4 regions of the Oceanibaculum indicum P24 genome follow, and region 1 is predicted to be linked to each of the others. Evidence: predicted binding sites of a transcription regulator. Region 1 holds the regulator's gene; each other region holds the start of a gene.
The links. The regulator LexA, encoded in region 1, represses DNA repair genes until DNA is damaged. The targets are predictions, from matches to a motif close to ATGTTCTANTTTGGTTC.
Positions count from the first base shown of each region.

Region 2: the regulator LexA is predicted to act here: its motif matches at 3,349-3,365, upstream of recA (recombinase RecA).
Region 3: the regulator LexA is predicted to act here: its motif matches at 3,624-3,640, upstream of uvrA (excinuclease ABC subunit UvrA).
Region 4: the regulator LexA is predicted to act here: its motif matches at 3,257-3,273, upstream of P24_RS06630 (adenosylcobalamin-dependent ribonucleoside-diphosphate reductase).

Region 1 is NZ_AMRL01000012.1:16,766-24,328, reverse strand. It holds gene gltX (glutamate--tRNA ligase) at 1-1,003, opposite strand, end outside; gene P24_RS10530 (glutathione S-transferase family protein) at 1,103-1,735, opposite strand; gene P24_RS10525 (ComEC/Rec2 family competence protein) at 1,839-3,986, shown strand; gene lexA (transcriptional repressor LexA) at 4,002-4,721, opposite strand; gene P24_RS10515 (molybdopterin molybdotransferase MoeA) at 4,884-6,089, opposite strand; gene moaC (cyclic pyranopterin monophosphate synthase MoaC) at 6,086-6,565, opposite strand; gene trpC (indole-3-glycerol phosphate synthase TrpC) at 6,569-7,375, opposite strand; gene trpD (anthranilate phosphoribosyltransferase) at 7,372-7,563, opposite strand, start outside.
Region 2 is NZ_AMRL01000013.1:27,123-34,685, reverse strand. It holds gene alaS (alanine--tRNA ligase) at 1-1,892, opposite strand, end outside; gene recA (recombinase RecA) at 2,182-3,264, opposite strand; gene P24_RS11110 (ATP-binding protein) at 3,400-5,118, opposite strand; gene flhB (flagellar biosynthesis protein FlhB) at 5,096-6,208, opposite strand; gene fliR (flagellar biosynthetic protein FliR) at 6,308-7,072, opposite strand; gene fliQ (flagellar biosynthesis protein FliQ) at 7,092-7,358, opposite strand; gene fliE (flagellar hook-basal body complex protein FliE) at 7,391-7,563, opposite strand, start outside.
Region 3 is NZ_AMRL01000004.1:3,452-11,014, forward strand. It holds gene gyrA (DNA gyrase subunit A) at 1-36, opposite strand, end outside; gene P24_RS04560 (pentapeptide repeat-containing protein) at 342-1,697, shown strand; gene P24_RS04565 (sensor histidine kinase) at 1,723-2,805, opposite strand; gene ssb (single-stranded DNA-binding protein) at 2,913-3,425, opposite strand; gene uvrA (excinuclease ABC subunit UvrA) at 3,728-6,577, shown strand; gene P24_RS04580 (valine--tRNA ligase) at 6,800-7,563, opposite strand, start outside.
Region 4 is NZ_AMRL01000006.1:25,936-33,498, reverse strand. It holds gene leuB (3-isopropylmalate dehydrogenase) at 1-358, shown strand, start outside; gene P24_RS06635 (Nif11 family protein) at 510-881, shown strand; gene P24_RS06630 (adenosylcobalamin-dependent ribonucleoside-diphosphate reductase) at 883-3,192, opposite strand; gene P24_RS06625 (lysophospholipid acyltransferase family protein) at 3,350-4,075, opposite strand; gene P24_RS06620 (YdcF family protein) at 4,086-4,661, opposite strand; gene P24_RS06615 (cell division protein FtsX) at 4,745-5,653, opposite strand; gene ftsE (cell division ATP-binding protein FtsE) at 5,661-6,338, opposite strand; gene P24_RS19115 (DUF3426 domain-containing protein) at 6,544-7,395, shown strand; gene P24_RS06600 (DUF4168 domain-containing protein) at 7,436-7,563, opposite strand, start outside.

The sequences.
Region 1 (7,563 bases):
GTTGCCCCAGCCGCTCGGCCAGCAGCGGCTGGATCAGCGCGACCAACCTGGCATCATCGGCCTCGCGCAGGTAATGCGCGTTCAGATTCTCCAGCTTCGCCATGTCGAAGCGCGAGGGGGAGCGGCCAACCGCGTCGAGATCGAACCATTCGATGGCCTTCTCGGTCGGGATGATCTCCTCATCGCCATGGCCCCAGCCCAGGCGCAGCAGGTAGTTGCGCATTGCCTCGGGCAGGAATCCCATATCGCGGTAGGCCTCGACGCCCAGCGCGCCATGGCGCTTCGACAGCTTGGCGCCGTCCGGCCCGTGGATCAGCGGGATATGCGCGAAGACCGGCACGTCCCAGCCCATCGCCTGATAGAGCTGGGTCTGGCGGAAGGCGTTGTTCAGATGGTCGTCACCCCGGATCACATGGGTGATCCCCATATCGTGGTCATCCACCACCACCGACAGCATGTAGGTCGGCGTGCCGTCGCCACGCAGCAGCACGAAATCGTCCAGTTGTTCGTTGGCGACGGTGACTTCGCCCTGCACCAGGTCCTGGATCACAGTCTGGCCGCTCTGCGGCGCCTTCAGCCGGATCACCGGCTTTACGCCGGCCGGTGCCTCCGACTCGGGGCGGTCGCGCCAGCGCCCGTCATAACGCACCGGGCGGCCTTCCGCCTTGGCCTGCTCACGCATCGCCTCCAGCTCTTCCGGCGTGGCGTAGCAGCGATAGGCCTTGCCCTGGGCGAGCAGCGCGTGCGCGACCTCGGCATGGCGGCCGGCACGGGCGAACTGCATGACGGCCTCGCCATCCCAGTCCAGCCCCAGCCATTTCAGCCCCTCGAAGATCGCCCCGACCGCTTCCTCGGTGGAGCGGGCGCGGTCGGTATCTTCGATGCGCAGCAGGAACTTGCCGCCGGTATGCCGGGCATAGAGCCAGTTGAACAGGGCCGTGCGGCCGCCGCCAATATGCAGGAAGCCGGTCGGGGAGGGGGCGAAACGGGTGACGACGGTCATGCGAAATCGGTTCCGGTACTGGATGGAAAGCCGCGGACAATGCCAGGGCAGTCGGATTGGTGGCCGCTGTTTAGCACAAAGGGTGCCGCCGTGCACAGATCAGGCGAACGGATCTGTATCCGTGAGGCTTGGCCGCCTGCTCATATTGCCCCACCAGGCGGTGAGGCGGGGATAGGCACTCAGCGCAGCCTGGCCCTCGGCGGCCATGGTGAAATAGGCCACCATCGGGGCGGCATGCAGGTCGGCGAGGGACAGCCTGTCGCCAGCCAGATAGCCGTCGTCTCCGGCCAGGGCCTCCAGCGCGGCAAGCACCTTCCGGGCAGCGGCGATCCCGGCATCAACCTGCTCCTCATCCGCGGGCTCGCCCAGATAGGGCCGGAAAACCCGGTGCGCGAAGACCTGACGGACCATCGGCCAATAGCCATAGGCATCGATGATGGCGATAATCTGCGCCAGCCGTGCCCGGTCGCGCGGAGCCGACGGTTGCAGCGAGATGCCCGGAAACGCCTCATCGAGATAGCGGCTTATCGCGACCGTTTCGTAGATCACGAAGCCATCATGCTCCAGCACCGGCACGCGCCTGAAGGGATGCAAGGCCAGATAGGAGTCCGGCAGGTCCAGGGCAAACGGGTTCACCTCCACCCAACGGTAGCCGATGGCTTTTTCGGCGCAGATCATGCGCACGATCCGCGCATAGACGCTGTAGCGATAGCCGTGAAGCGTGAGGCTCAAGCTGCTTTTCCTTTCGCGGTCCGGTGGTGATTGCCGCCGCCATACTACGGGATGCGCAGCGGCGCGCCCTGCATTAGTGTGTTCTGCATAAGCGGGAGGCGCAATGCATCAGGAAGAAGGCATCGCGGCAGGTGCCGGGCAACAGGAGGCTGTGCCCGGAAGTGCTGCATTACGCCTGCTTTCCGGCATCGCGTCGCCCTTCCTGGCCGAACGCGAGCGCTGGATGCTCTGGCTGCCGGTGGTGCTGGGCTGCGGCATTGGCGGCTACTTCCTGCTGAAAGCCGAACCGCCTCTCTGGGTAGGCGGGGCAGGGCTGGGGGCCGCGATAGGCCTCGCCGTTCTGCTGCACCGCTCGCTGAACGGACGGCTGCTCGCGTTGCTGGTCTGCGCCTTTTCGCTGGGCTTCGCAGCGGCGCAATACCGTAGCCAGACCGCCGGCACCATCTTCCTGGACCGACAGATCGGGCCGGTTATCGTGGAAGGGCAGCTTGTCCGCATCGAGCAGCGGCCCGGCGACAGGCGGCTGACCCTGGAGCCCACACGGATCGGCCGGCTGTCCCCCGATAAAATGCCGCGTCGGGTGCGGATGGTGGTGCGCTCGGAGATGCCGGAGATTGCGCTGGGCGACCGAATACGCCTGCGCGCCGTGCTGCGGCCGCCGCCCGGGCCTTCAGCCCCCGGCGCATTCGACTTCCAGCGCCACGCCTATTTCGAGGGGATCGGCGGGGTCGGCTATGCCATCGGGGATGTTTCGCGGTTGGCGGAGGGCAAGCCCGCCGGCTTCTGGGTTGCCGTCGACGGGCTGCGGCGGACCATCACGGAGCGTATCCGCGCGATCCTGCCGGACGAGACAGGGGCCATGGCGGTAGCGCTGCTGACCGGCGACCGCTCCGGCCTGTCCGAGCAAACCCTGGAGACGATGCGTGATTCCGGCCTTGCGCACCTGCTGGCGATTTCCGGCCTGCATATGGGGCTGGTGGCCGGCACTGTTTTCTTCACGCTGCGTTTCCTGATGGCCCTGTCGCCGGCGCTGGCGCTGAACCAGCCGATCAAGAAATGGGCGGCGCTTGCCGCGCTCGCCGCGTCCTTCGTCTATCTGCTGCTGGCCGGGGCCACCGTGCCGACACAGCGCGCCTTCCTGATGACCGGGCTGGTATTGGTTGCGGTATTGATCGACCGGGTGGCAATCTCGCTGCGGCTGATCGCCTGGGCAGCCGCCTTCATCCTGCTGCTGGCACCGGAGGTGATGCTGGGGCCGAGCTTCCAGATGTCCTTTGCCGCCGTGCTGCTGCTGGTCGCTTTCTATGAGGCGAACCGAGAGCGCTTTGCGGCCTTTCGCGCCGGAGCGGGACCGTTGCGGCGCGGTTCTCTCTATCTGTTTGGCCTGGTTGCCACCTCGGTGCTGGCGACAGCCGGGACGCTGCCCTTTGCCGCCTATCATTTCAACCAGGTGGCACTCTATGGCGCGCTGGCCAATATGGCCGCGGTGCCGCTGACCGCTTTCTGGATCATGCCGTGGGGCGTGCTGGCCTTGCTGCTGCTCCCCTTCGGGCTGGAAGGGCTAGCGCTCGCCCCGATGGGCCTCGGCATCGATGGCGTGCTGGCAGTCGGCGCCTGGATATCCGCCCTGCCGGGTGCCGTTCTGGCGGTGCCGGCGATGCACGCGGCTGCACTGCTAGCGGTTTCGCTCGGCGGTCTGTGGCTGGCGCTCTGGCAACGCGCCTGGCGTTTCGCTGGATTAGTGCCGGTTGTGGCCGGTCTTGCGATGCCTTGGATCGCCCCCCAGCCTTTGCTGCTGGTCGATGGCGAGGCGAAGCTGGTTGCGTTGCGCGGCACGAACGGGCTGGCCTTTTCCTCCGTCCGAGCGGCGTCCTTCACGGCGGAGAACTGGCTGCAACGCGCCGGGCAGGAATGGCGTATCGCTATGCCGCGCCCCGGCAGCGGTGGACGCGACGGCATTGCCTGTGACGGGTTGGGCTGTATCGGAGAGGTCGGGAGGCTAAAGGTCGCGATTATCCGCGATCCACAGGCGCTGGCGGAGGATTGCCGCAGCGCCGATATCGTCGTGGCCCTCGTGCCGATCCGCCAGCGCTGCCCGTCGGCGCGGCTGGTAGTGGACCGGTTCGACCTGTGGCGGCATGGCGCCCATGCGCTCTATCTGGAGGATGGAGTCCTCCGCCTGGATTCGGTCGGTGCGGATCGTGGCATCAGACCCTGGGCGCCTGATCCGGCGGCCCAGCGCAACCGCTAGGCTCCGTGACGGCCCTCAGTAGCGACGCAGCAGCCCGACCAGCCGGCCCTGCACCTTCACCCGTTCCGGCCCGAAAATTCGCGTCTCATAGGCTGCATTGGCCGGTTCCAGGGCAATCGAGCCGCCCTTGCGCCGCAGCCGTTTCAGGGTCGCTTCCTGCTCGTCCACCAGTGCCACCACGATGGTGCCATTCTCCGCCGTGTCGCAGCGCTGGATGATGACGGTGTCGCCATCCTGGATGCCGGCCTCGACCATAGAATCGCCTTCGATCTCAAGCGCGTAATGCTCGCCCTTGCCGAGCAGGCTGAGTGGCACGTCGATGGCGGCGCTTTCGTCGCGCAGCGCCTCGATTGGGGTGCCGGCGGCTATCTTGCCGTAGAGCGGCAGCGGCACGGCCCGGATATCCTGCCCGGTAGCGGCACCCGCAAGCGGCCCGGCGAAATGCCCTTCGATGACGTTCGGTGTAAAGCGCTTGCCGGTCGTCTCAGAAGGCTGGCGCCCAGTATCCTTTGCCGAGACCTGCTCCGGCAGGCGCAGAACCTCAAGCGCGCGGGCGCGGTGCGGCAGGCGGCGGATGAAGCCGCGCTCCTCAAGCCCGGTGATCAGGCGGTGAATGCCGGATTTGGAGCGCAGATTGAGCGCTTCCTTCATTTCGTCGAAGGAGGGGGAGACGCCGCTCTCGTTCAGCCGCCGGTTGATGAAGGTCAACAGTTCGAACTGTTTCTTCGTGAGCACCAGCACCTCCTGTCTGCCACGCTCTTTGACGGGGCGCCGCAAGCAATGGCGGCTGTCTGCATCAGCGCAACAAGATATGGAACAAAACAAAAACCTGAGTAGGTGTTTTAGTTTTGTTCTCGTTTCAGGTCAAGCGCGGAACACTAACCGTCGCGAAAAAACTCAGAAGTAGCTGTCGCGGAAGGGAATCACCTGGACGATCTCGCCGGCCTTGCGGGCGGGATCATGCGGCGGCCGGACCAGCAGCCCGCCGGCCTTTGTGAGCAGCGAGAATTGCGAGCTGTCCTGCTTGGCGAAGGGTGTCGCCAGCATCGTGCCATCGGCATCGATGGTGAGCGTGGCGCGCAGATAATCCTGGCGGCGGTCATTCGGCTTCAGATCGGCCGCCAGCCGGGCCGGCTGGGTTTCCGGCCCTTTGGCAGCCTGACCCAGCAGCCGCGCGATGGCCGGTCCCAGGAACAGCAGGGCGCACACCATGGAAGAGACCGGATTGCCGGGCAGGCCCAGCACGGGCGTGTCATTGATCTTGCCGAACATCAGCGGCTTGCCGGGCCGCATGGCAATCTTCCAGAAATCCAGGCTGCCGGCCTCGCCCAGCACGGTCTGGATCAGATCATGGTCGCCGACCGAGGCGCCGCCGGTGGTCACCAGCAGATCGGCACCGCGCGCGCCGGCGATCATCCGGGTCAGCCCGTCCATCTCGTCGGGCGCGATGCCCAGCACCAGCGGCTCGCCGCCGGCACCGCGCACAAAGGCGGATAGCGCCAGCGCGTTGGAGCTGACGATCTGGTCGCGGCCGATGGGATCGCCCGGCCGCACGATCTCGTCGCCGGTCGCCAGGATGGCGATGCGCGGCCGGCGCACCACCCGCAGCCAGGGATGGTTCATGCCGGCGGCCAGGCCAATATCGCGCGCATTCAACAGCTTGCCCGCCGGAATGCCGATATCGCCCATGCGAAAATCGAGGCCGGCAGGACGCACGTAATTGCCAAGCGCAGGGGCTTCCTTCACCGTAACGCTGGTGCCGCTGGCCTCGGTATCCTCCTGGATGACGATGCTGTCGGCCCCGTCCGGCAGCGGCGCGCCGGTGAAGATGCGCACTGCCTGGCCGCTTTCCACCATGCCCTGATAGCCGCGCCCGGCCGGTGCCTCTCCGATGACCGTCAGCGTGGCCGGCACGCAGGCGACATCCGCCGCCTTCACGGCATAGCCATCCATGGCGGAAACCGGCTTGGGCGGCTGCGTCACGCGGGCGGCGACATCCTCGGCCAGCACCCGGCCCAGCGCCGCCTCGACCGAGACTTCCTCGGCGCCCAGTGGCGTCAGGGACGAAAGAATCTTCGCCAGTGCCTCCTCGACGGGGATCACCGTTCCGCCTCATAAGTGCCGGATTTGCCGCCCGATTTATGGACCAGCCGGATATCGCCGATGCGCATGCCGCGATCCACCGCCTTGCACATGTCATAGACGGTGAGCGCCGCGATGCTGACCGCCGTCAGCGCCTCCATCTCGACGCCTGTACGGCCCTTCAGCTTGCAGGTCGCCTCGATATCGACAGCGTTCCGTGCGGGATCGGCCTTCAGCTCAACCTTCACGGAAGTCAGTGCCAGCGGGTGGCACAGCGGGATCAGGTCCGGCGTGCGCTTGGCGCCCATGATGCCGGCAAGGCGCGCGACCGACAGCACGTCGCCCTTCTTCACCCCGCCTTCCAGGATCAGCGCCAGGGTTTCCGGCTGCATGGTGATGCTGCCGATGGCGGTCGCCACGCGCTCCGTCTCGTCCTTGTCCGAGACATCGACCATCACAGCCTTGCCCTCGGCATCGAAATGGGTGAAGCCGCTCATGGGTCAGGCCGCCGCCTCGTTACGGGTCAGCAGGGCACGGGTCGCGGCGGCCACATCGGCCTGGCGCATTAGCGATTCGCCGATCAGGAAGCAGCGCGCCCCGGCCCGTTCCATCCGGGCGAGGTCGTCCGGCGTGTAGAGGCCGCTTTCCGCAACCAGCATCTTGCCTGCCGGCACCCGGGCCGCCAGCTGTTCCGTCGTCGCGATATCGACCGCCAGGGTCTTCAGATTGCGGTTGTTCACGCCCAGCAGCGGCGATTTCAGCTTCAGCGCCCGGTCCAATTCCGCGCCATCATGCACCTCGACCAGCACATCCATGCCGAGATCGACGGCGGCCTGTTCCAGTTCCGCCGCCTGGCTGTCCGACAGCGCCGCCATGATCAGCAGGATGCAATCCGCCCCCAGCGCGCGTGATTCGACGATCTGGTACGGCTCCAGCATGAAATCCTTGCGCAGGCACGGTAGATCCACCGCCGCGCGGGCAGCGACGAGATAATCGTCCCGGCCCTGGAAATAAGGCTCGTCGGTCAGCACCGATAGACAGGACGCACCGCCCTCGCGATAGGCGCGGGCGAGGGCAGGCGGGTCGAAATCGGCCCGGATGAGCCCCTTACTGGGCGAGGCCTTCTTGATCTCCGCGATCAGCCCGTAGCGGTCCGCCGCATTGGCCTTTTGCAGCGCCTTCACGAAACCGCGCGGCGCACTGGCCTGCTTCGCCTCCGTCTCAACCACCGACAGGGACTTCACCGCCTTGCGGGCGGCGATGTGGTCGCGCTTGTCGGCGCAGATTTTCTCCAGAACGTCGCTCATGCCGCCTTGCCCCGGTTGGTGATGGCGACCAGCTTCGCCAGCGCTGCCTTCGCCTTGCCCTGGTCCAGCGCGGTGGCGGCGAGAGCGGCACCTTCCATCAGGTCGCCCACCTTGCCGGCGACGATGAGGGCCGCCGCCGCATTCAGCAGCACGATATCGCGATAGGCCCCTTTCTCGCCATCCAGCAG
Region 2 (7,563 bases), on a different contig from region 1:
AGCGAGGTGTTCACATCGGCATTCACCCGGATACGGCTGTTCACCTCCGCCTCGACATCGCGGATTTCCTCCGGCGACAGAGCCTTCGGATGGCTAATGTCGAACCGCAGCCGGTCCGGTGCCACCAACGAGCCCTTCTGCGTGACATGATCGCCCAGCCGGCGGCGCAGCGCCTCGTGCAGCAGATGGGTCGCCGAATGGTTGGCACGCAGTGCATCGCGACGCGTGGTGTCGATGCGGAATTCGGCCGTGTCGCCGGTCGTCACCTCGCCCTTCACCACCTCGCCCAGATGAACATGCAGCGCGCCCAGCTTCTTCTGCGTGTCGGAAATGCGGATTTCCGCGCCATTGGCCGTGATAATGGTGCCGGCATCGCCCATCTGGCCGCCGGATTCGGCATAGAAGGGCGTCTGGTTGGCGACCAGCGCGACCTTGTCGCCCTGCTTCGCGGCATGCACCGGCTTGCCGTCCACCACCAGCGCCATCACCTGGCCCTCCGCCACATCCTCGGCATAGCCCAGGAATTCGGTGGCGCCGGTCTTCTCGCGGATGTCGAACCAGACAGTCTCGGTCGCCGCCTCGCCGGAGCCGGCCCAGGCAGCGCGGGCAGCGGCCTTCTGGCGCGCCATGGCGGCATCGAAGGCGGCCGTATCGACGCTGCCGCCCTGGCCGCGCAAGATGTCCTGCGTCAGGTCGAGCGGGAATCCATAGGTATCGTACAGCTTGAAGGCCACCTCTCCGGACAGGGTGCCGCCGGAACCCAGGCTGGCGGTCTCCTCCTCCAGCAGCTTCAGGCCGCGATCCAGCATCTGCTTGAAGCGGTTTTCCTCCAGCTTCAGCGTCTCGACGATCAGCGCCTGGGCGCGCGACAGTTCCGGATAGGCCTCGCCCATCTGGCGCACCAGGGCGGGCACGAGACGCCACAGCAGCGGCTCGCGGCAGCCCAGCATGTGGGCGTGGCGCATGGCGCGGCGCATGATCCGGCGCAGCACATAGCCGCGACCCTCATTGGCCGGCAGCACGCCATCGGCGATCAGGAAGGAACTGGCGCGCAGATGATCGGCGATCACCCGGTGCGAGGTCTTGAACGGCCCGTCGGGATCGACGCCCGATGCCTCCGCCGAGGCCTCGATCAGGGCGCGCATCAGGTCGATATCGTAATTGTCGTGTTTGCCCTGCAGCACGGCGGTGATGCGCTCCAGCCCCATGCCGGTATCAATCGACGGGCGCGGCAGCGACACACGGTCGCCGGGTGCCCGCTGCTCGAACTGCATGAACACCAGGTTCCAGATTTCGATGAAGCGGTCGCCATCCTCGTCCGGGCTGCCGGGAGGGCCACCCGGGATCTTGTCGCCATGATCGAAAAAGATTTCCGAGCACGGGCCGCACGGGCCGGTATCGCCCATCTGCCAGAAATTGTCGGAGGTGCCGATGCGGATGATCTTGTCGTCGGTCAGGCCGGCGATCTTCTTCCACAGCCCGTGCGCCTGCTCATCCTCGGCATAGACGGTGACCAGCAGCCGGTCCTTCGGCAGGCCGTATTCCTTCGTGACCAAGTTCCAGGCCAGCTCGATCGCGCGTTCCTTGAAATAATCGCCGAAGGAGAAATTCCCCAGCATCTCGAAGAAGGTGTGGTGACGCGCGGTATAGCCGACATTCTCCAGATCATTGTGCTTGCCGCCGGCACGCACGCATTTCTGCGAGGTGACCGCCCGATCATAGGGCCGGGTCTCGGCGCCGGTGAAGACATTCTTGAACTGCACCATGCCGGCATTGGTGAACAGCAAGGTGGGGTCGTTGCGCGGCACCAGCGGGCTGGAGGAAACGATCTCGTGCCCGTTGCGCGCGAAATACTCCAGGAAGGTCTTGCGGATATCGTTCGCCGTGTTCATGCGTGCAGTCTTCTAGCTTGGTCCAGGTTTCGCGTCGGGTATGGCACCGTCAAAGCCGGCCTGCCGTTTCCCGTGCCCAATTCCCTTATATCGTGCCATCGGGCACCGCCGTGAAGTCCCGCCGATGCGGGCCTTCCCTGCAGCGCACACAGATGGCGCATATGGCAAAGCGGCGCGAACTGTCCCGATCAGGCCATAAGAGCCTGTCAGGGCATCCGCGCCGCCGATCACCAGCGGGTCTTCGCTTATACGGGCCGCCGGGAACGCTGTCCAGCGGCGGAAACCAGCCTTACTCCTCCGGCGGGGAGTCGGGGCCGTCATCCTCCGGTGCGCCCATCAGCGCCTCCGAGACGATGCCGGCATTGGCACGGATTTTCTGCTCGATCTCCTGCGCCATGGCGGTGTTCTCGCGCAGGAAGTTCTTGGCGTTCTCCCGGCCCTGGCCGATGCGCTGTCCATTGTAGGAGAACCAGGCGCCGGACTTCTCGACGATATTGGCCTTCACGCCGAGATCGACCAGCTCGCCCATCTTCGACACGCCCTCGCCATACATGATGTCGAACTCGACGACGCGGAAGGGCGGCGCCACCTTATTCTTCACCACCTTCACGCGGGTCTGGTTGCCCACCACCTCGTCCTTGTCCTTGATCGCGCCGATGCGGCGGATGTCGAGACGGACGGAGGCGTAGAATTTCAGCGCATGGCCGCCGGTCGTGGTCTCCGGATTGCCGAACATGACGCCGATCTTCATGCGGATCTGGTTGATGAAGATCACCATGCAGCGCGACTTGGAGATCGAGGCGGTCAGCTTGCGCAGCGCCTGGCTCATCAGCCGGGCCTGCAATCCTACATGGCTGTCGCCCATCTCGCCTTCCAGCTCGGCGCGCGGCACCAGGGCGGCCACGCTGTCCACCACCAGCACGTCGATGGCGCCGGAACGCACCAGCGTATCGGCAATCTCCAGCGCCTGCTCGCCGGCATCGGGCTGCGAGATCAGCAGCTCATCGACATTCACGCCCAGCTTGCGCGCATAGGTCGGGTCCAGCGCATGCTCCGCATCGACGAAGGCACAGGTGCCGCCGACCTTCTGCGCCTCGGCCACCGCATGCAGCGCCAGCGTCGTCTTGCCCGAGCTTTCCGGCCCGTAAATCTCGATAATGCGACCGCGCGGCAGCCCGCCAATGCCCAGCGCGATGTCCAGGCCGAGCGAGCCGGTCGAGATCGCCTCGATCTCCACGGCCGAATCGCGCTGCCCCAGCTTCATGATCGAGCCCTTTCCGAATGCGCGCTCGATCTGCCCCAGCGCCGCATCCAGAGCCTTCTGCTTATCCATATTGTCCCCTTCGACGAGGCGGAGAAGTTGTGCCGACATGGCAATGCTCCCTGTTATTTCACAGCGCGGCGCCGGCTGGCAACGCAGGGATTAATGTACACGATATGTTCCATATCGCAACAGATTTTCCTGATTTGTTCTCATTTTCGTGCGCGGTAATCGCCCTGGGCGGGATCAACCGTCCAGCAGCTCCTTCACGCGGCCGGCCAGCTGCTTCAGGCTGAACGGCTTGGACAGGAAGGCGATGCCGGTTTCCTCGGCGATGCGCTGGCGCAGCGCATCCTCGGAATAGCCGGAAATACACAGCACCTTGATGTGCGGCCGGCGTTCGCGGACCAGGCGGATCAGCGTCGGCCCATCGATGCCCGGCATGACCACATCGGTGATCAGCAGGTCGATCGGCTCCTCCTCGGCGGCGAGGATTTCCATCGCTGCCTCGCCGGAGCGTGCCTCAATCACCTTGTAGCCCTTGTTGCGCAGCGCGCGCGCGCTGAACAGCCGGACCGGGTCCTCATCCTCCACCAGCATGATGGTGCCGGCGCCGGTCAGGTCGCGGTTGCGCGCCTCGGCCTCCTCGCCCGGCTCGGCGCCCTGCGCGGCATCCGCCGCGTAAGCCGGCAGCAGGATGGAGAAGCTGGTACCCTCCCCCACCTCGCTGTTGACCAGCACATGGCCGCCGGTCTGCTTCACGATGCCATAGACGGTGGACAGGCCGAGCCCCGTCCCCGATCCGACCGCCTTGGTGGTGAAGAAGGGCTCGAAGATGCGCGGCACCACTTCGGGCGGGATGCCGGTGCCGGTATCGGCAACCTCGATCTTCACATAGCGGCCGGGCAGGATCTCCTCCGAGCCAATCTGCTGGGCGCGGATGATCTCGATGGTCTCCGTCGCGATGCTCAGCGCGCCGCCCTCCGGCATGGCATCGCGCGCATTCACGGCGAGGTTCAGGATGACCTGCTCGATCTGCCCCTGATCGGCCTTCACCAGATCGAGATTGCGGCCATGGCGCATGTCGAGCCGGATATTCTCGCCCATCAGCCGGCGCAGCAGGTGGGAGAGTTCCGACAGCACCTCCGATACGTCCAGCACGCGCGGCCGCAGCGTCTGCTGGCGCGAGAAGGCCAGCAGCTGGCGCACCAGATTGGCCGCCCGGTTGGCGTTCTGCTTGATCTGCATGATGTCGGCGAAAGACTGGTCGCCCGGCGAGTGACGCAGCAGCAGCAGGTCGCAGAAGCCGATCATCGCGGTCAGCAGATTGTTGAAATCATGGGCCACGCCGCCGGCCAGCTGGCCGACCGCCTGCATCTTCTGCGACTGTACGAACTGCGCCTCCAGCTTCTTGCGCTGGCTGACATCGATCAGATGCAGTATCAGGCTGGGCGCACTTTCCGCTTCCTCCGCCGTCTCGTCAGGGCATTGCAGGGCGCGGACGAAGCCGGCGGCGACCAGTTCGGGATCGCGCGCCATGCGCAGCTCCACCGGATGGCCCGGCGGCGACCCGGCGAGTGCCTGACCGGTGGCCTCGGCCAGCAGCCCGGCATCCTCGGCCATCACGAGGTCCGACAGCGCCAGCCCGGCCTGCGGCGATACGCTGTCGAGACCGGCCAGTTCGCAGAACATGCGGTTGCCAGCCAGCACCCGCCCCGCACGGTCGGCGAAGACGATGGCCAGAGGCGCATTCTCGAAGGCCTGTGACAGCTGGTCGCTGCCGATGCCGGCCAAACTGCCGCCAACAGGGCCACCCCCAGCAGGGTTGAAGGTCTCAACGCCCGCGGGCGCCGTAACCGGGCCGGTATCCGGGGCAGCGTCAGAACCGCCGCCCTTGCCGAACAGCCGGGCAAGGTCGCCGAACAGACCGCCGGTAGCGGGGCTATTGCCGGATGGATCCGCCATTGCGCCCCTGGTTGATGTTCGGATTACGCCCCTGATTCAGGCGGAAGACGTAGGAGATGATCTCGGCGATGGCCTGATACTGCTCCGGCTTGATTTCCTGGTCGATCTCGACCGTCGCGTACAGCATGCGGGCGACCGGCGGATTCTCGACAACCGGCACCTTGTGTTCCTCCGCCATCTCGCGGATGCGCAGCGCCACCGCGTCGATGCCCTTGGCGACCACCATCGGCGCCTGCATGCTGTCGCGCTCATACTTGATGGCAACCGCATAATGGGTCGGGTTGGTGACCACCACCGTGGCCTGCGGCACGGCGGCCATCATGCGCTGGCGGGCGCGCTGCATGCGCAGATTGCGCAGGCGTCCCTTGATCATCGGATCGCCTTCGGTCTGCTTGTATTCGTCGCGCACCTCCTGCTTAGTCATGCGCATCTGCTTGTTGAAGGAGTAGCGCTGATAGACCAAATCGGCGAAGGCGATGACCGCCATCAGCGCCACGGCACCACCCAGCAGCAGGATCAGCATCCAGCGGATTTCCTCCAGCATGGAAACCGGGTCCAGCTGCATGATCTCTTCCAGCCGCGACAGCTCCGGATACAGGATCACGCCCAGCAGCGCGCCCACCAGCACGATCTTGAAGATGCCCTTCAGGAACTCGACCAGCCCGCTGGAAGAGAACATCTTTTTCAGCCCCTTGAGGGGCGAGATATTCTCCAGCTTCGGCGCAATCGCCTCCGGCGCGAACAGCACGCCATTCTGCATCACGTTCGCGGCAGCCCCCAGAAACATGAACAGCAGCAACGGAATGGCGAGGGCGATGGCGGTGCCGGCCAGCGCAAAGCCGAAGACACTGCCGACACTGGCCGCATCCAGGATCAGCTCGTGCGGCTTTTCGATGAAGGGTCGGATGGTGGTGTAGACCTGCTTGGAGATGAAGCTGGCGAACAGGCTGACGATCAGCAGCCCGCCGACCAGCGCCAGCCAGCTCGCGATCTCGCGCGAGACGGCGACCTGGCCCTTCTCCCGGGCATCCGACAGTTTCTTGTCTGTCGGGTCTTCTGTTTTGGACGCTTCGTCCTGATCGTCGGACATGGCCTCCGCCGTCTGGAGCCGGGTTCCCGCCAGGGGGCCAGCTCCGCTTCATGAAACTTACAGGCTGGCGCTGCCGTGCCTGCCTATCCGCACCTTAAGTCAAAGTGCCAGCATGCGCATCACCACGCTTTCATAGTAGCGCAGGAACCACATCATCGAGGCCGACAATATCAGCGAGAACAGGAAAACGCCCAGCAGCAGCTGGAACGGCAGCACGATGAAGAAAATCTGCAGCTGCGGCATGAGGCGCGACAGCACACCGACGCTGACCTGGAACAGCACGCCGATCACCAGCAGCGGCGCGCCGATCTGCAGCGCGATGCGGAACCCGTCGGACACCGCCCGGGTCACCGCCATGGAGAAATCCTGCACCGGCAGCGGCGCGCCGGGCGTGAACAGCGTGTAGCTGTCCACCACCCCCAGGATGAAGATGTGATGCAGGTTGGTCGCCAGGATCAGCAGCACGCCGATGGTGCTGAGCAATGCGCCCGGCAGCGAGCCTTGCGCGCCCAGACTGGGGTTGAAGACCTGCGCCGAGGCAAGGCCGATCTGCATGGAGATGATGAAGCCGGCCATTTCCAGGATGGTCAGCGCGATGCGCGACAGGGTGCCGATGAACAGGCCGATCACCACCTCGCCGGCCACCAGCAGGGTCAGTTGCGGCGCGGTCGGCGGCATTGCCGGCAGCGTGTCCTGCACCATCGGCAGCGTCAGGAAGCTGACCAGCATGGCGAAGGCCAGCCGGACCCGAATGGACACCAGCCCCTCGCCCAGCCCGGGCATCATGGAGAGCGCCGCGCCGACGCGCGAAAACACCAGGAAGAAGGCGAAGAACTGGGCGGGAAGGAACAGCTCGAAAGGCATCGGCCGGCAGCAGCCTCCGCTAATTCAGCCCGATGATGCGGTCCACCAGCGTCGCCGAGAAATCCAGCAGCGTGCTTAGCATGAAGGGCATGAAGACAAACAGGCTGGCGAACACCACGATGATCTTCGGCACGAAGACCAGTGTCATTTCCTGGATGTGCGTCAACGCCTGGAACAGCGCGATGATCAGGCCGATGACCAACCCGACCAGCATCGCCGGGGCGCTGATCACCAGCGTGGCCAGCAGCGCCTCGCGGGAAACATCGATGACATCACTCGGGTTCATGCCGCGGCCCTTTTCCTAGTGGAACCGGGCCATCAGATCGGCATGCGCAGGATTTCCTGATAGGCCTGGACCATCCGGTCGCGCAGGCCGACGACGGTCTGCAGCGTCACCTCGGCATCGTTCACCGCGACGATCACATCATTGAGGTCGGCCTTGCCGGTGATGGCCTTCATGCTCATCTGCTCGCCGCCCTTCATGACCTCGT
Region 3 (7,563 bases), on a different contig from region 1:
GCCGGGAGGCGTTCCGGGAGGCGTCGTCGTGGACAAGGCGAAGGGAACTTTCCGTTACGGGCGATGGTGGCTTGGCAGCGCGTCATTATGAGGCGCGATCTTGGCTTACCCCAAGATATTGTTGTTTGAACGAGGTTTCTAGCATGTTTCGCGCATGCGAACAACGTTGCAGACAGGCCCACGGACAGGCCGCTGGCGGGGCTCGCAAAACCAGCTTCATCCAGGCCTTTGGCTGCTCTTAAGAGAGCCTTAAAGATTAGGGGTTATTATTTTAGAAGTCTGGCAGAATCCACAGCAAAACAATGTCGAACGCCAGTCATCAAGCGGGGCAGAATTCATCGATGTCTGACACGAAAATAACCGCCTTGCAGAATGGGGAAGCCACCGAGCTTAAGAATCTTCGTCCTGCCGATCTTGCCAAGGCCCTGTCGCTTCACGAAAGGCTGCTGTCCGGCCGGCCCGGCGGCCGTCGTGCCCTGCTGTCCGGATTCCGGCTGGAGGCCACCGATTTCAGCACGCGTGACCTGCGCGAATCGGATTTCACCGGTGCTGCTCTCGCCGGCAGTCTGTTCCGCCGGACCAAGCTGCAATTCGCCAATTTCTATGCCGCTGACCTGCGCCGCACCAATTTCAATGGCGCCGACCTGACACGCGCGGACCTGCGCGGTGCGTGCTTCCGCGGCGCCAGCCTGGTTGGCGCCAATCTGACCGAGGCCGACATCCGCGAGGCCGTTCTGGCGCGCTATTCCGCCAACCGGATTCCCACGGCTGTCAGCCATGGTGACGGCCATGCGGATATGAGCGCCATCAATGCCGAAGGCGCCAATCTCAGCAATGCGAAAATGGGCGGTTCCTTTACGCTACGCGCCGATTTCAGCGAGGCGAACCTGTCCAATGCCGATCTGCGCAACGCCGACCTGCGGATGAGCAATTTCCGCAATGCCATCATGACCGGCGTGAACCTGATCGGGGTGAATGCCGCCGGTGCCGATTTCCACGGCGCCGTGCTGACCAACGCGCGTATTCACGATGCCAATTTCGATGGCGTCGATCTCACCGGGGCCATTCTCGACCTCACCCACCTCACCTCCCCGGTCTTTGCCCGGGCGGTGCTGCCGAAGACGCCGGAAGATGCCGGCCTGGACCTGGAAGCAGCGCTCGACATGCACGAAAGCTGGGTCCGGAGCGCGGCGCACGAGGGCAAGCGCCTCACCCTGGACGGCATCGACCTGTCGCGCGGCGATTTTTCCGCGCGCAACCTGACCGCCATTTCAATGGCCGAGGCCATCCTGCGCGGCTGTAACCTGACCGGGGTGCAGCTGGCCAGCGCCAATCTGGCACGAACTGACCTGCGTGCCGCGATCCTGCGCAATGCCGATCTGCGCGGCGCGAGCCTGGAACATGCGCATCTGAACGAATCGATCCTGGCCGGCGCCGACCTGTCCCCGCTGACCGATGTCGGCAGTTCCGGGCGGTCGCTCAGTACCGATCTGCGCGGTGCGAAGCTGGTGGGTGCCGATCTGCGCGGCGCGAAACTGATGCATGCCAATCTCGCCGGCGCCGACCTGTCGCGGGCGAAACTCGACGAAGCCGACCTGACCGGCGCCAATCTCGACGGTGCCCGTTTCATCGGTGCCGCCATGGGCAATGCGAAGCTGCAGGGTTCCTCAATGGAGGGGACGACCGGCCTCGTCTGAAGCGAACCGGGCGCGAGAGCGTGCCTCAGGAGACCGCCAGCAGCCGATCCGCCGGCAGCTTCAGGGTAACCCTCGTGCCCTTGCCGACCTCGCTCTCCAGCTCCAGCACGCCATTATGCAGGGCCGCGATGGCCTGGCTGATCGTCAGCCCGAGGCCGGTGCCACGATCATCATGCTCGGTCTTCGCATGCAGTTGCTTGAACGGCATCATGGCGATCTTCGAATCGGCGGCACTCATCCCGATACCGGTGTCGATCACGGAAATGGCGAGCCAGCCCCGCGAATCGATCTCGCTGCGCACCACAACACGCCCCCCGGCCGGCGTGAACTTCACCGCGTTCGACAGGAGGTTGAGGAAGAGCTGCTTCAGCTTGGTTTCATCGCCGACGACCAGAGGGAAAATGCAGGCGGGATCGACCTGAATCTTCACCTGCCCCATGGCCGCACGCTCGCTTAGAATGCGGATCGAGGTCTGCAATATCCGGCCGATATCGACCTGGCGCTCGTCGAGCACCATCTCGCCGGCCTCGATCTTCGACAGATCGAGAATATCGTTGATGATGCCGAGCAGGTGACGGCCGCTCTGCATGATATCCTCGGCATAGTCGCGGTACCGGTTATCCAGCGGCCCGAACAGCTGGTTGACCATGATCTCGCTGAACCCGATAACCGCGTTCAGCGGCGTGCGCAATTCATGCGTCATCTGCGCCAGGAACTGGCGGGCCGAGTTGCGTTCCGTCTCGGCCTGCAATTTCGCCCTGTGCAGGGTCTCCTCGCGCTCTAGCCAGGGCCGCCGGTCGCGCAGATAGACGATATGCTCGCGCGCCTCCTTGCCGGCTTGGAGCGGCAGCAGCAGCACCTCCACCGGCACTTCAGAGTCCGGCCCGATCAGCTTGCCCGTCAGCCAGGAAATCCCACCCGCCCGCTGCGCGTCGATGCTGACGACACGGGCGAAAGACTGGCCATGGCCGAACGCGGCATCATCGACACCGATCAACCGGGACAGCGCAATGTTCGAATCGCGAACGATCCCGCCCTCAATGAGCAGGACAGGCTCCGGGTAGAACCCTACCCAGTGCCCCAGACGCTCTTTGAGGAGTCCAGCCATGCAATGTCTATAAGGATGTTACTTTAAGAACCCGGCAACTTTAGGCTCTATTGCTTTCGAGAGCGTTAAATTTTGGGCTGTCCGGAAAAAATAGCTGTCCCGCCCTGTCAGAAGGGAATTTCGTCATCCAGGTCGCTGCCGCCACGGGGTGCACCGCCGCCAGAGCCACCGGAAGAGCCGCCCGAATAATCGTCCGGACCCGAATCATAACCTCCGCCCCCGCCACCGGAGCCACCGCCATAACCGCCGCCGGAGCCACCGCCATCGCCACGCCCGTCGAGCATGGTCAGCTCGCCGCGATAGCGCTGCAGCACGATTTCGGTCGTGTACTTCTCCTGGCCGCTCTGATCCTGCCATTTGCGGGTCTGTAGCGAGCCTTCGATGTAGATTTTCGAGCCCTTGCGCAGATATTTCTCGGCGACATCAATGAGGTTCTCGTTGAAGATCACGACGCGGTGCCACTCTGTGCGCTCCTTGCGCTCGCCGCTCTGGCGGTCGCGCCAGCTCTCCGAAGTCGCCAGCGCCAGATTCGCCACCTTCTGGCCGTTCTGCATGGAGCGAATCTCCGGATCGCGTCCCAGATTACCGATCAGGATGACTTTGTTGACGGACCCGGCCATGTGTTTCCCCAAACTTCAAGAATAGATACAAAACAAACGAAATCAGCGACAAAGCGGCGATCCTTTATCGCCAGCCGTCACTGTGGGTAGCGACTTTACATGCAAAGGACGTTCGGATGCCACCGGGTAGTCGTTCCGGCATCGTATCAATAGCGCCTCCGCACAACTGCATTTTCAGTTTCTTTCCTGAATTGCTATTTGTTCTTTTTTTGTTCCTTTTTGAGTTTATAATTGAAAGGTGGCAAGAAAGCAATTCGCCCGCCATATAGTTCAGGCCATAACCTCCCGAGACGGTTTGCCCCATGCTTGAGACCATCCGCGTTCGCGGCGCCCGCGAGCACAATCTGAAGAGTGTCGATGTCGATCTGCCGCGCAACAGCCTGACGGTCATCACCGGCCTGTCCGGTTCCGGCAAGTCGTCGCTGGCCTTCGACACGATCTATGCCGAAGGGCAGCGCCGCTATGTCGAGAGCCTGTCGGCCTATGCCCGCCAGTTCCTGGAGCTGATGGGCAAGCCGGATGTGGACCTGATCGAGGGCCTGTCACCGGCGATTTCCATCGAGCAGAAGACGACCTCGAAGAATCCGCGCTCCACCGTGGGCACGGTCACCGAGATCTACGACTATATGCGCCTGCTGTTCGCGCGGGTCGGCATCCCCTACTCGCCCGCCACTGGCCTGCCGATCGAGAGCCAGACGGTCAGCCAGATGGTGGACCGCATTGTGGCGATGCCGGAAGGCACGCGCCTCTACCTGCTGGCGCCCATCGTGCGCGGCCGCAAGGGCGAATACCGCAAGGAACTGCAGGAGCTGCAGAAGCGCGGCTTCACCCGCGTGAAGATCGACGGCGAGCTCTACGAGATCGACGAGGCGCCGGCGCTGGACAAGAAGCGCAAGCACGATATCGAGGTGGTGATCGACCGGCTGGTGGTGCGCGACGGCCTGGCGACGCGGCTGGCCGATTCGCTGGAAACCGCGCTGGAGCTGGCCGACGGGCTGGCCATCGCGGAAAATGCCGATGGCGGCGAGCGGACGATCTTCTCCGCCAAGTTCGCCTGCCCGGTCAGCGGCTTCACCATCGACGAGATCGAGCCGCGCCTGTTCTCCTTCAACAACCCGTTCGGCGCCTGCCCGGCCTGCGATGGGCTTGGCACCAAGATGTATTTCGACCCCGAGATGGTGGTGCCGAACGACACGCTGAGCCTCGCGGAAGGCGCCATCGCGCCCTGGGCCAATTCCTCCTCGCAATATTACAAACAGACGCTGGAGAGCCTGGCCAAGCATTTCGGCGTGAAGATGCGCACGCCCTTCCGTGACCTGCCGGAAGAGGCCCGCAACGGCGTCCTGTTCGGTACCGGCGCGGATGCGGTCGAAATGACCTTCGACGATGGCTTGCGCAAATACACCACCAACAAGCCGTTCGAGGGTATCGTGCCCAACCTCGCCCGCCGGTTTCGCGAGACCGACAGCGCCTGGGTGCGCGAGGAGCTGGGCCGCTTCCAGTCCGTTACCACCTGCGAAACCTGCCACGGCCAGCGGCTGAAGCCGGAGGCGCTGGCGGTGAAGCTCGACGGGCGCAATATCTCGGAAGTCGCGGAATTCTCCGTCGCCGAGGCGCATGACTGGTTCGGCCGCCTCTCCGGCACGCTCTCCGACAAGCAGAACGAGATCGCCGGCCGCATCCTGAAGGAAATCAACGAGCGGCTGGGCTTCCTGATGAATGTCGGCCTCGACTATCTGACGCTGTCGCGCGCCTCGGCCACGCTGTCGGGCGGCGAGAGCCAGCGTATCCGCCTCGCCTCGCAGATCGGGTCCGGCCTCACCGGCGTGCTCTATGTGCTGGACGAGCCCTCCATCGGCCTGCATCAGCGCGATAATGACCGGCTGCTGGCCACGCTGCGCCGGCTGCGCGACATCGGCAATACGGTTATCGTGGTCGAACATGACGAGGATTCGATCCGCGCCGCCGATTATCTGGTCGATATGGGACCGGGTGCGGGCGCGCATGGCGGCACGGTGGTGGCGATGGGCACGCCGGCCGAGGTGATGCAGAACCCGGCCAGCATCACCGGCCAGTATCTGACCGGCATGCGCCAGGTGCCGGTGCCGGCGAAGCGGCGCAAGGGCAAGAAGGGCCAGGTGCTGCGGCTGAGCGGCGCCACTGGCAATAATCTAAAGAATGTCTCGGTCGATATCCCGCTCGGCACCTTCGCCTGCGTGACCGGCGTGTCGGGCGGGGGCAAATCGACCCTGATCATCGACACGCTCTACAAGGCGCTGGCCCGGCGGCTGCACAATGCGCGCGAACATGCCGCCCCGCATGACCGGATCGACGGCATCGAGCTGATCGACAAGGTGATCGACATCGACCAGTCGCCGATCGGCCGCACCCCGCGCTCCAACCCCGCCACCTATACCGGCGCCTTCACGCCGATCCGCGACTGGTTCGCCGGACTGCCGGAGGCGAAGTCGCGCGGCTACGCGCCGGGCCGCTTCTCCTTCAACGTGAAGGGCGGCCGCTGCGAAGCCTGCCAGGGCGATGGCGTCATCAAGATCGAAATGCATTTCCTGCCCGACGTCTATGTCCAGTGCGACGTCTGCAAGGGCAAGCGCTATAACCGCGAGACTTTGGAAATCCACTTCAAGGGCAAGTCCATCGCCGATGTGCTGGACATGACGGTGGAGGATGCGGCGCAGTTCTTCCAGGCCGTCCCCTCAATCCGCGACAAGATGGAGACGCTGGAACGGGTCGGCCTCGGCTATGTCCATGTCGGCCAGCAGGCCACCACCCTGTCGGGCGGCGAGGCGCAGCGCGTGAAGCTGGCGAAGGAGCTCTCCCGCCGGGCCACGGGGCGCACCCTCTATATCCTCGACGAGCCGACCACCGGCCTGCATTTCGAGGATGTGAAGAAGCTGCTGGAAGTGCTGCACGCGCTGGTCGATCAGGGCAACACGGTGCTGGTGATCGAGCATAATCTGGAGGTCATCAAGACCGCCGACTGGGTCATCGATCTGGGGCCGGAAGGCGGCACCGGCGGCGGCGAGATCGTCGCCATCGGCACGCCCGAGGAAGTGGCCGAAAACCCGCGCAGCCACACCGGACGCTATCTGAAGCCCTATCTCGGCGCGGCAGCGGAAAAGAAGCTGGCGTAAGACACAAGCTGTCCGCTCAAGCAGACAGTTCGCACCTGCAACAGGCTTTCCAGAATCAAACTCCACCCGTCACCCCCGGGCTTGTCCCGGGGGTCCAGGTTTCAGCCTGCTCAACTGATGCCAGCGTCAGCTCAACCGTGGATTCCCGGCACAAGGCCAGGAATGACGGAAAGCATATAAAAGCGCTGGAACCGTTAGGCTTTCAGCCTTCAGGAGCCGGGCCTACACCGCCGCCAGTCGCTGCAGGGCTGCCGACAGCTTGTCGCGGGTGGCCTCGGCGTCGGCCTTGCGCTCCTGATTCTCCTCGACCACCTCGGGCGGCGCCTTGGCGACGAAATTCTCGTTCGCCAGCTTGGCGGCGATCTTCCTAATCTCCGCCTCCACCTTGTCGATCTCCTTGGTCAGGCGCTGCTTTTCCGCCGAGACATCGATCAGCTCGGCCAGCGGCAGGGCAAGCGTGGCCTCGTCGAGGACGATCTGCACTGCCCCCCTGGCGGTTTCATCCACCGTCTCGACCCCGGAGAGCCGTGCCATGCGCAGGATGATGTCGTTATGCGCCGCAAACCGCGCCTGCGTGGCGGCACTGGCGCCCTTCACCTGCAGCGGTGCCTTGGCGGCGGGCGGCACATTCATGTCGCTGCGCACCGAGCGGATGTCGGAGATCAGCCGCACCAGCCATTCCATCTCCGCATCGGCTTCCGGGTCGATCAGGCTGTCCGGCAGGTCCGGGAAGGATGCCGAGATCAGCAGCCCGCCGCGTTTTTCGGCAAGCGCGTTCCACAGCTCTTCGGTGATGTAGGGCATGATCGGGTGCAGCATCAGCAGGATCTGGTCCAGCGCCCAGCCGGTCATGGCGCGGGTCTCGGCCTTGGCGGCCTCGTCCTCGCCCAGCAGGATCGGCTTGGTGAATTCCAGATACCAGTCGCAGAAGCTGCCCCAGATGAATTGGTAGGCCGCACCGGCGGCGTCGTTAAAGCGATAGGTTT
Region 4 (7,563 bases), on a different contig from region 1:
GTCCGACTGCGCGGCGATGCTGACCGGCTCGCTCGGCATGCTGCCCTCGGCCTCGCTCGGCCTTGAGGACCCGACCACCGGCCGCCGTATGGCGCTGTACGAGCCAGTGCATGGTTCCGCCCCGGACATCGCCGGCCAGGACATGGCGAACCCGCTGGCCGAGCTGCTGAGCTTCGCCATGCTGCTGCGCTATTCCTTCGACATGGGCGAGGACGCCGACATGATCGAGAAGGCCATCAACAACGTGCTGGATGCCGGCTTCCGTACCGCCGACATCTATGTGCCGGGCACCGCCAAGGTCTCGACCACGGTGATGGGCGACACGCTGCTGCGCGAGCTGGACAAGCTGTCGGCCTGATCCAACAACATCTTCTTTATGGAAAGGGCGGCCTTTGGGTCGCCCTTTTTCTTGGCCGGGACGAAATGCCTGTCCTTTCGGGACAGGCAGTCAGGCAGGCCCGCCGCAGGGACGCTACACATGCTCCTGTGTTCAATCGGGAGGATCAGAGATGTCCCTGGAAAATATCGGCGGTTTCATTCAGGCGTTGCAGCAGGATGCGGCCCTCAAGCAGCGTTTTCAGTCCACCGTCGCCACCCTGCCCCAGGATGCCGATCCGGCACCGCACATCGTGGCCTTCGCCAGGGACGAAGGGCATGCGCTGGAAACCAATGACCTGGCGGCGTTCGGCGATCTGCTCACCCGGGCGCGGAACGATCAGCTGACGGACGCAGAGCTGGACAAGGTCAATGGCGGCATCTTCGGCGCAGTGCTGAACGCGGGGTTCGGTGCCATGAGTTTGCCCGGCACGCTCTACGGCTCTCTGGTGAACACCCAGAATGGCCTCGACCCCTCGAAGCGTGAATTCTGGCTGGGCTTCTGAGTCACCCGCACTTGGAATAGCCGCAGGAGGTGCAGGTATCGCAGCCCTCCTGCCGGATCAGGCTGGGCTGGCCGCATTTCGGGCATTGCCGGAGGCGCTGGTCGGCGAGCCCCACCACCTTGCGTTCGGCGAGATGGCCCTGGCGCTTTTCTTCCGGCTGCGGGATGAAGCCGATATCGATCAGGTGGCGTTCGATCACATCGCCGATGGCGGCCAGCAGGGAGGGCACATAGCGCCCGCCCATCCATTGTCCGCCGCGCGGGTCGAACACGGCCTTCAGCTCTTCCACCACGAAGGAGACGTCGCCGCCGCGCCGGAACACCGCGCTGATCATGCGGGTCAGCGCCACGGTCCAGGCAAAATGCTCCATGTTCTTGGAGTTGATGAAAATCTCGAACGGCCGGCGGCGCCCATCCTGGATCACATCGTTCACGGTGATGTAGAGCGCGTGCTCGCTCTCCGGCCAGTTGATCTTGTAGGTCTTGCCCGGCAGCTCCTCCGGCCGGTTCAGCGGCTGCGTCATGTAGATGACGGCGCCGGCCTCGAACTGGTCTGCCGGCCTTGCCTCCGGCTTGTCCAGCGCCAGCTCCGGCTGCTGTGTGCCCTCCACCGTCTCCGGCTTCACCTGCAGCACGGCGCCTGTGATCTCGTTCGGCCGGTAGGTGGTGCAGCCCTTGCAGCCGGACTCATAGGCCATGCGATAGACATTCTTGAACTGCTCGAACGGCAGATCGACCGGGATGTTGATGGTCTTGGAAATCGAGCTGTCGATGTATTTCTGCACGGCGGCCTGCATCACCACATGGTCGCTGGGCGACAGCCGCTGGGCATCGACGAAGGCGTCGGTCAGCCGCGCGGTCTCCCCCTTCAGCCGGCGGTAGAGGCGCAGCGCATAGTCGGTGACCTGCTCCTCCCTGCGGCTGCCGTCGGGCATCAGCACGGTGCGGGTATATTCGAAGCTGAACACCGGCTCCAGGCCCGAGGACACATTATCCGCCAGGATGGAGATGGTGCCGGTCGGGGCGATGGAGGTCAGCAGCGCGTTGCGGATACCGTGCTGGGCGATAGCGTCCCGCACATCCGCATCCAGCTCCTGGATCGTCTCGCCTGCCAGATAGTGGTCCCGGTCGAACAGCGGAAACGGCCCCTTCTCCTTCGCCAGCTCGACCGAGGCGAGATAGGCCGCACGACGGATCGCCGCCATCCAGCGCTCGGTCAGCGCCACCGCATCGGCACTGCCATAGCGCGCGCCGCAGAAGATCAGCGCGTCGGCCAGCCCGGTGACGCCAAGCCCGATGCGCCGCTTTGCCTGCGCCTCATGCTGCTGCTGCGGCAGCGGGAAGCGCGACACGTCGGTGACATTGTCCATCATGCGCACGGCGGTCGCGACCAGCGCCTCCAGCCGGCCGATATCGATCGCGGCATCGCTCTCGAACGGACGCTCCACCAGCTTCGCCAGATTGATCGAGCCCAGCAGGCAGGCGCCATAGGGGGGCAGCGGCTGCTCGCCGCACGGGTTGGTGGCGGCAATGGTCTCGCAGTAATGCAGGTTGTTGCGGTTGTTCACCCGGTCGATGAAGATCACCCCCGGCTCGGCATAGGCGTAGGTTGCCCGCATGATCCGGTCCCACAGTTCGCGCGCCTCGACCGTGCGATAGATTGTGCCGCCGAACACCAGGTCCCAGGACCCGCCCTCCTGCACCGCCTGCATGAAGGCGTCGGTCACCAGCACCGACAGGTTGAACATGCGCAGGCGGCCCGCCTCCTGCTTGGCGGCGATGAAATCCTCGATGTCGGGATGGTCGCAGCGCATCGTCGCCATCATCGCGCCGCGGCGGTGGCCGGCGCTCATGATGGTGCGGCACATCGCATCCCACACATCCATGAAGGGCAGCGGGCCGGATGCATCCGCCCCCACCCCCTTCACCGGCGCGCCCTTGGGCCTGAGCGTCGAGAAATCATAGCCGATGCCACCACCCTGCTGCATGGTCAGCGCGGCTTCCTTCAGATGCTCGAAGATGCCGGCCATATCGTCCGGGACCGTGCCCATGACGAAGCAGTTGAACAGGGTGACGCTGCGGTCGGTGCCGGCCCCGGCCAGGATGCGGCCGGCGGGCAGGAACTTGAAATCCTCCAGCGCCTCGTAGAAGCGGCCTTCCCACAGCGCCTGGTCGCGCTCCGGCGCGGCAAGCGCCGTCGCCACACGGCGCCAGCTATCCTCCAGCGTGCGGTCCAGCGGCGCGCCATCGGCCCGCTTCAGCCGGTATTTCATGTCCCAGATCTGCTGCGAAATCGCCGCGATACCCGCCATGAAACGCTCCAACGCAATCGAACGGCCAGATAGTGTACCAGCTTGGCGGCGGCGGACAATAAATATGTTCTTGTTATGTTTCCACCGACCGTTGCCGGATAACCTCCTGCCAGGCCTTGCAGATCGGCCTTGTCCCCAGGATTCACAAGGACAAATCTCAGGCTTCTGGGGATAAGCCTTCCGCTGACAGGCGGTCCGTCGCCTGCTCGATGGCTCCCTCCAGCGCGGCCATGAAGCCGGGCCGGTCCATCCCCGGCGGGATCGCCGGCAGGAACTCCAGCCGGATGGTCCCGGGCTCCTTGCGGAAGGCACGCCGCCCCCAGAACAGGCCGGAATTCAGCGCCACCGGTACCACCGGCACGTCCAGCCCCTTGTACAGCGCCGCGATGCCCGGCTGGTAGGGCCGGTGCGTGCCGGGGGCGGTCCGCGTGCCCTGCGGGAAGATCACCGGCACCATGCCATGCGCGATAGCCCGCCGCGCATCCTCCAGCAGCGTGCGCAGTGCCTTTGCGCCAGCCTTGCGATCCACCGCGATATGGCCGGCGCGCTGCGCGTACCAGCCATAGAGCGGGATCGCCAGCAATTCCTTCTTCAGCACATAGGCCGGGCGGTCCAGCAGCAGGAAAAAGATGATCGTGTCCCAGGCCGACTGGTGCTTCGAGGCAATGACGAAGGGACCGTCGGGCAGGTTCTCCCGGCCGATGACTGTGTAGCCGGTGCCGGCCAGCAGCCGCAGCAGCCCGATCACGCCCCGCGCCCAGAAGCGCTGCGCGGCGATGATCCAGCCCGACGGCGCTGCCAGCAGCGGGACCCCGCCGATGCACAGGATCGCGGTCCAGCCGAAGAACGCCATATTGAACAGCAACGAACGCAACGCACTCATTTCCGGGCGTCTATCCTTTGATGAGGCCGGCCAGGGACAGGCGCAGATGCGCCATCAGGAACTTGTTGTACTCCGAGAAGATCAGCGCGGCACTGCCCGGCCAGCGCCACCATTCCGCAAGGTGGAAATCCTCCGGAAACACCGGATGTGGGACGATCTCGATCTCCGGCATGGCGTCGCGGAATTCCAGCAGGCTGCGGCGCAGATGATAGTTCGCCGTCACCAGCCGCAGCGAGCGGTAGCCGCGCTCGCGCAGCCATTCCGCCGTTTCCGAGGCGTTGCCGACCGTATTATTGGCCGCATAGTCGATATCGATGCGCGCATTCATCGACTCGGTCCATTCCGGCAGCAGCCGCAGCAGCGCCTCCCGCGTCACATCCGGATGGACGCCGGACACCAGAAGCCGGTCCGCCAGCCCGGCCCGCAGCAGGCGCAGGCCCACCTCCAGCCTAAGGCTGCCGCCGGTGAGCACGACGATAGCGTCGGTCCGCTGGTCCGGATTCCCGACTTCGCGCGGGATCGACGCGGCATAGCTGAAGAACCCGCCCGCCCAGACAGCAAGGGCCAGCGCAAGGGCCGGCAGCAACAGCCGCCAGCGCCTTGGCCCTGGATGCCTGGACGAACCGGATCGGCGAAAGATGCGGCGGCGCGCGGTCATCGGCGGCAGTCCTATACCAGCCGGGAAAGCGCACGCATCACGGCCAGCCGTGTCGCCAGCACCGCCAGCAGGACGGCGCCCACCGGCACGGCGGCCAGCGCCGCCCAGTCCAGCGGCCGCAGGATGCGCCAGAGATCGGCTGGCAGGAACCCCTCCGCCGACAGCCCCTCGGCACCCCCATTGGCCAGAAGGGCAATGCCCGCCAGCAGTGCCAGGGCGAACAGCGCCCCCAGAATGCTGCCGCGCAGGCTGAGAGTCAGCGCATGGCGGGCGAACTGCTTGGCGATGTAGCTGTCACGTGCACCGACCAGATGCAGCACGTCGATCACCTCGCGGTGGATGGCAAGGCCGGTGCGGACCGCGAACACCACCGCCAGCACCGCTGTCAGCGCGACCAGCAGCACCGCCGTCGCGGCTACCAGCTCCACCGACCGCGCGACCCGCACCAGATCGCCCAGCCAGCGGCCGTGATCATCCAGCACGATTCCGGGCGCGATGCCGGCCAGCCTGGTTTCCAGCGCCGCGAAATCCAGCCGCGCGCCGGGCCGCAACGCCACGTCGATCAGGCGCGGCAAGGGCAGCTCGTCGATGATCTGGCCACTGCCGAGCCAGGGCTCCAGCAGGGCACGGCTCTGTTCGACCGACAGCGGATCGGCGCGCCCGATGCCCGGCGTATCGCGCAGTACCTGCAGCACCTCGGCCAGCTGGGCCTGCGGGTCCGTCTCATCGAACGGCGGCGGCACCTGCACGGTCAGCGTCCCGGCCAGAGCGGAGCGCCAGCGCTGCGTCACATCCTGCGCCAGCAGCAGGCCGGCAACCGACAGCGTCGCCAGGAACACCATCACGCCGATGATCCAGGGCAGGAAGCGGCTGGTTGCATCGCCGCGGAGCGGCAGGTCGGAATGGCGCCGGAAAATCATCTGGACCTCAGGCAACCGCGCTGTCGATGCCCGGCCGGGACAGATGCCCGTCGCGCAGATCGAGACGGGGATAGCTGAACCGGTCCACCAGCATGTTGTTGTGGGTGGCGATCAGCACGGTGGTTCCCATCCGGTTCAGCTCCTCAAACAGGAACAGCAGCCGCATGGCGATCTGGTCATCGACATTGCCGGTCGGCTCGTCGGCCAGCAGCAGCTTCGGCCGGCCGATCACCGCGCGCGCGATGGCGACGCGCTGCTGCTGCCCGCCCGACAGGGTGGCCGGCAGCGCATTCATATGATCGCCAAGCCCGACCCAGTCCAGCAGTTCAGGCACATGACGGCGGATCAGGCTTTCCTTCGCCCCGGCAATGCGCAGCGGCAGCGCCACATTGTCCAGCGCGGTCAGATGGCCGAGCAGCCGGAAATCCTGGAACACCACGCCGATGCGGCGGCGCAGGTCAGGCTGTTCCCGGCGCGGAATCCCCGCAACATCGCGGTCGAACAGCCGGATACGCCCGGAGGAAGGCTTCAGCGCCAGATAGATCAGCTTCAGCAGGGTGGATTTGCCGGCGCCGCTCGGCCCGGTCAGGAAATGGAAGGAGCCAGGCGGCAGCGTGAAGCCGATATTCTCCAGCACGGCTGGCCCGTCGCGAAACCGCATCCCGACATTTTCGAAACGAACCACGGAAGCCGCCACCTTTCCTGATACTCGCCTACCCGCAGGACATAACACCCCTAAGGGAAAGACCGCGGGCAAGATGGCACAGCCGGCGGCCCAGCGTCCAGCCGCCCGCCGCGGGAAGTCCGCCGAGAAAAGTCCGACAGTCCCCCTGCCCTAAGAGCCTCGCTTGCCACCGGTGCGACGGGCAGGCTAAAAGCTAGACCATGACATGGTGGTCCGCACAATGATCCTCTCCTGTCCCGAATGCTCCGCGCGCTACGCAATCAGCGATGCGCAGCTGGGGCCGGCTGGCCGCAAGGTCCGCTGCAACGATTGCGGCCATGTCTGGTTTCAGGAGCCTGTCGCGGAGACCAGCCGCCCCTCCGCAACGAAAAGCGCTGCCAAACCCCCGAAGCAAGCCGCTGCGCCGCCGCCGGAACCGGAGGTCGAGGCGCCGCCACACCCCTTCGACCAGTATCAGGACGATGACGCCGGGACGGCGGACACGCCAGAGGAAGAGAACGCCGGCTGGCCCGACGATCCGGCGCAGGAGCCCGCTGCCGCCCCATTTCCGGATGAAGAGGAGGAACGGCCGCGCATCCCCCGCCTGCCGCGCATGCCGGTCGAGCAGAAAAAGTCCGGCAGTGGCCGTGGCGCCTGGATCCTGCTGTTCCTGCTGGTGATCGGCCTTGCCGCCGGCATCTTCTTTGGCCGCGCGCATATCGTCGCCGCCTGGCCGCCCGCCGCCCTGCTGTACGAGAAGATCGGCTACCCCGCCCCGGTACCGGGGGAAGGGCTGCTGATCCGCAACATCCGCGTCGAACGGCTGATGGAAGGCACCACGATGATCCTGGTGGTGCAGGGCGAGGTCGTGAACCTGACCGACGAGCCGGCGACCGTGCCGCCGATGAAGGCCCATCTGCGCGACCTGCAGCGCAAGGATTTGCAGGATTGGGAGTTCGAGGCCAATCGCCTGGACCTGTCGCCCGGCGAGGTTGCCGCCTTCCGCACCGAATTCGTGAACCCGGCTGGCGAGGCCGCCGACATCGTCGTGACCTTCAGCGCCCAGCCCAGGGACTGATTAATTCCAGCCCTGGGCCCCATGGGCTACTACGGCCTGGTTAGCGCTTCTTCTCGATCAGCTGGGCGATCTTCTGGTTGAGGCTAGGATCGCGCTGCGCGGCGGCCGTGATCGAATTATATTCCTCGACCGACAGTCCCTGATTCTGCACCGCCTCGATCATCTCGG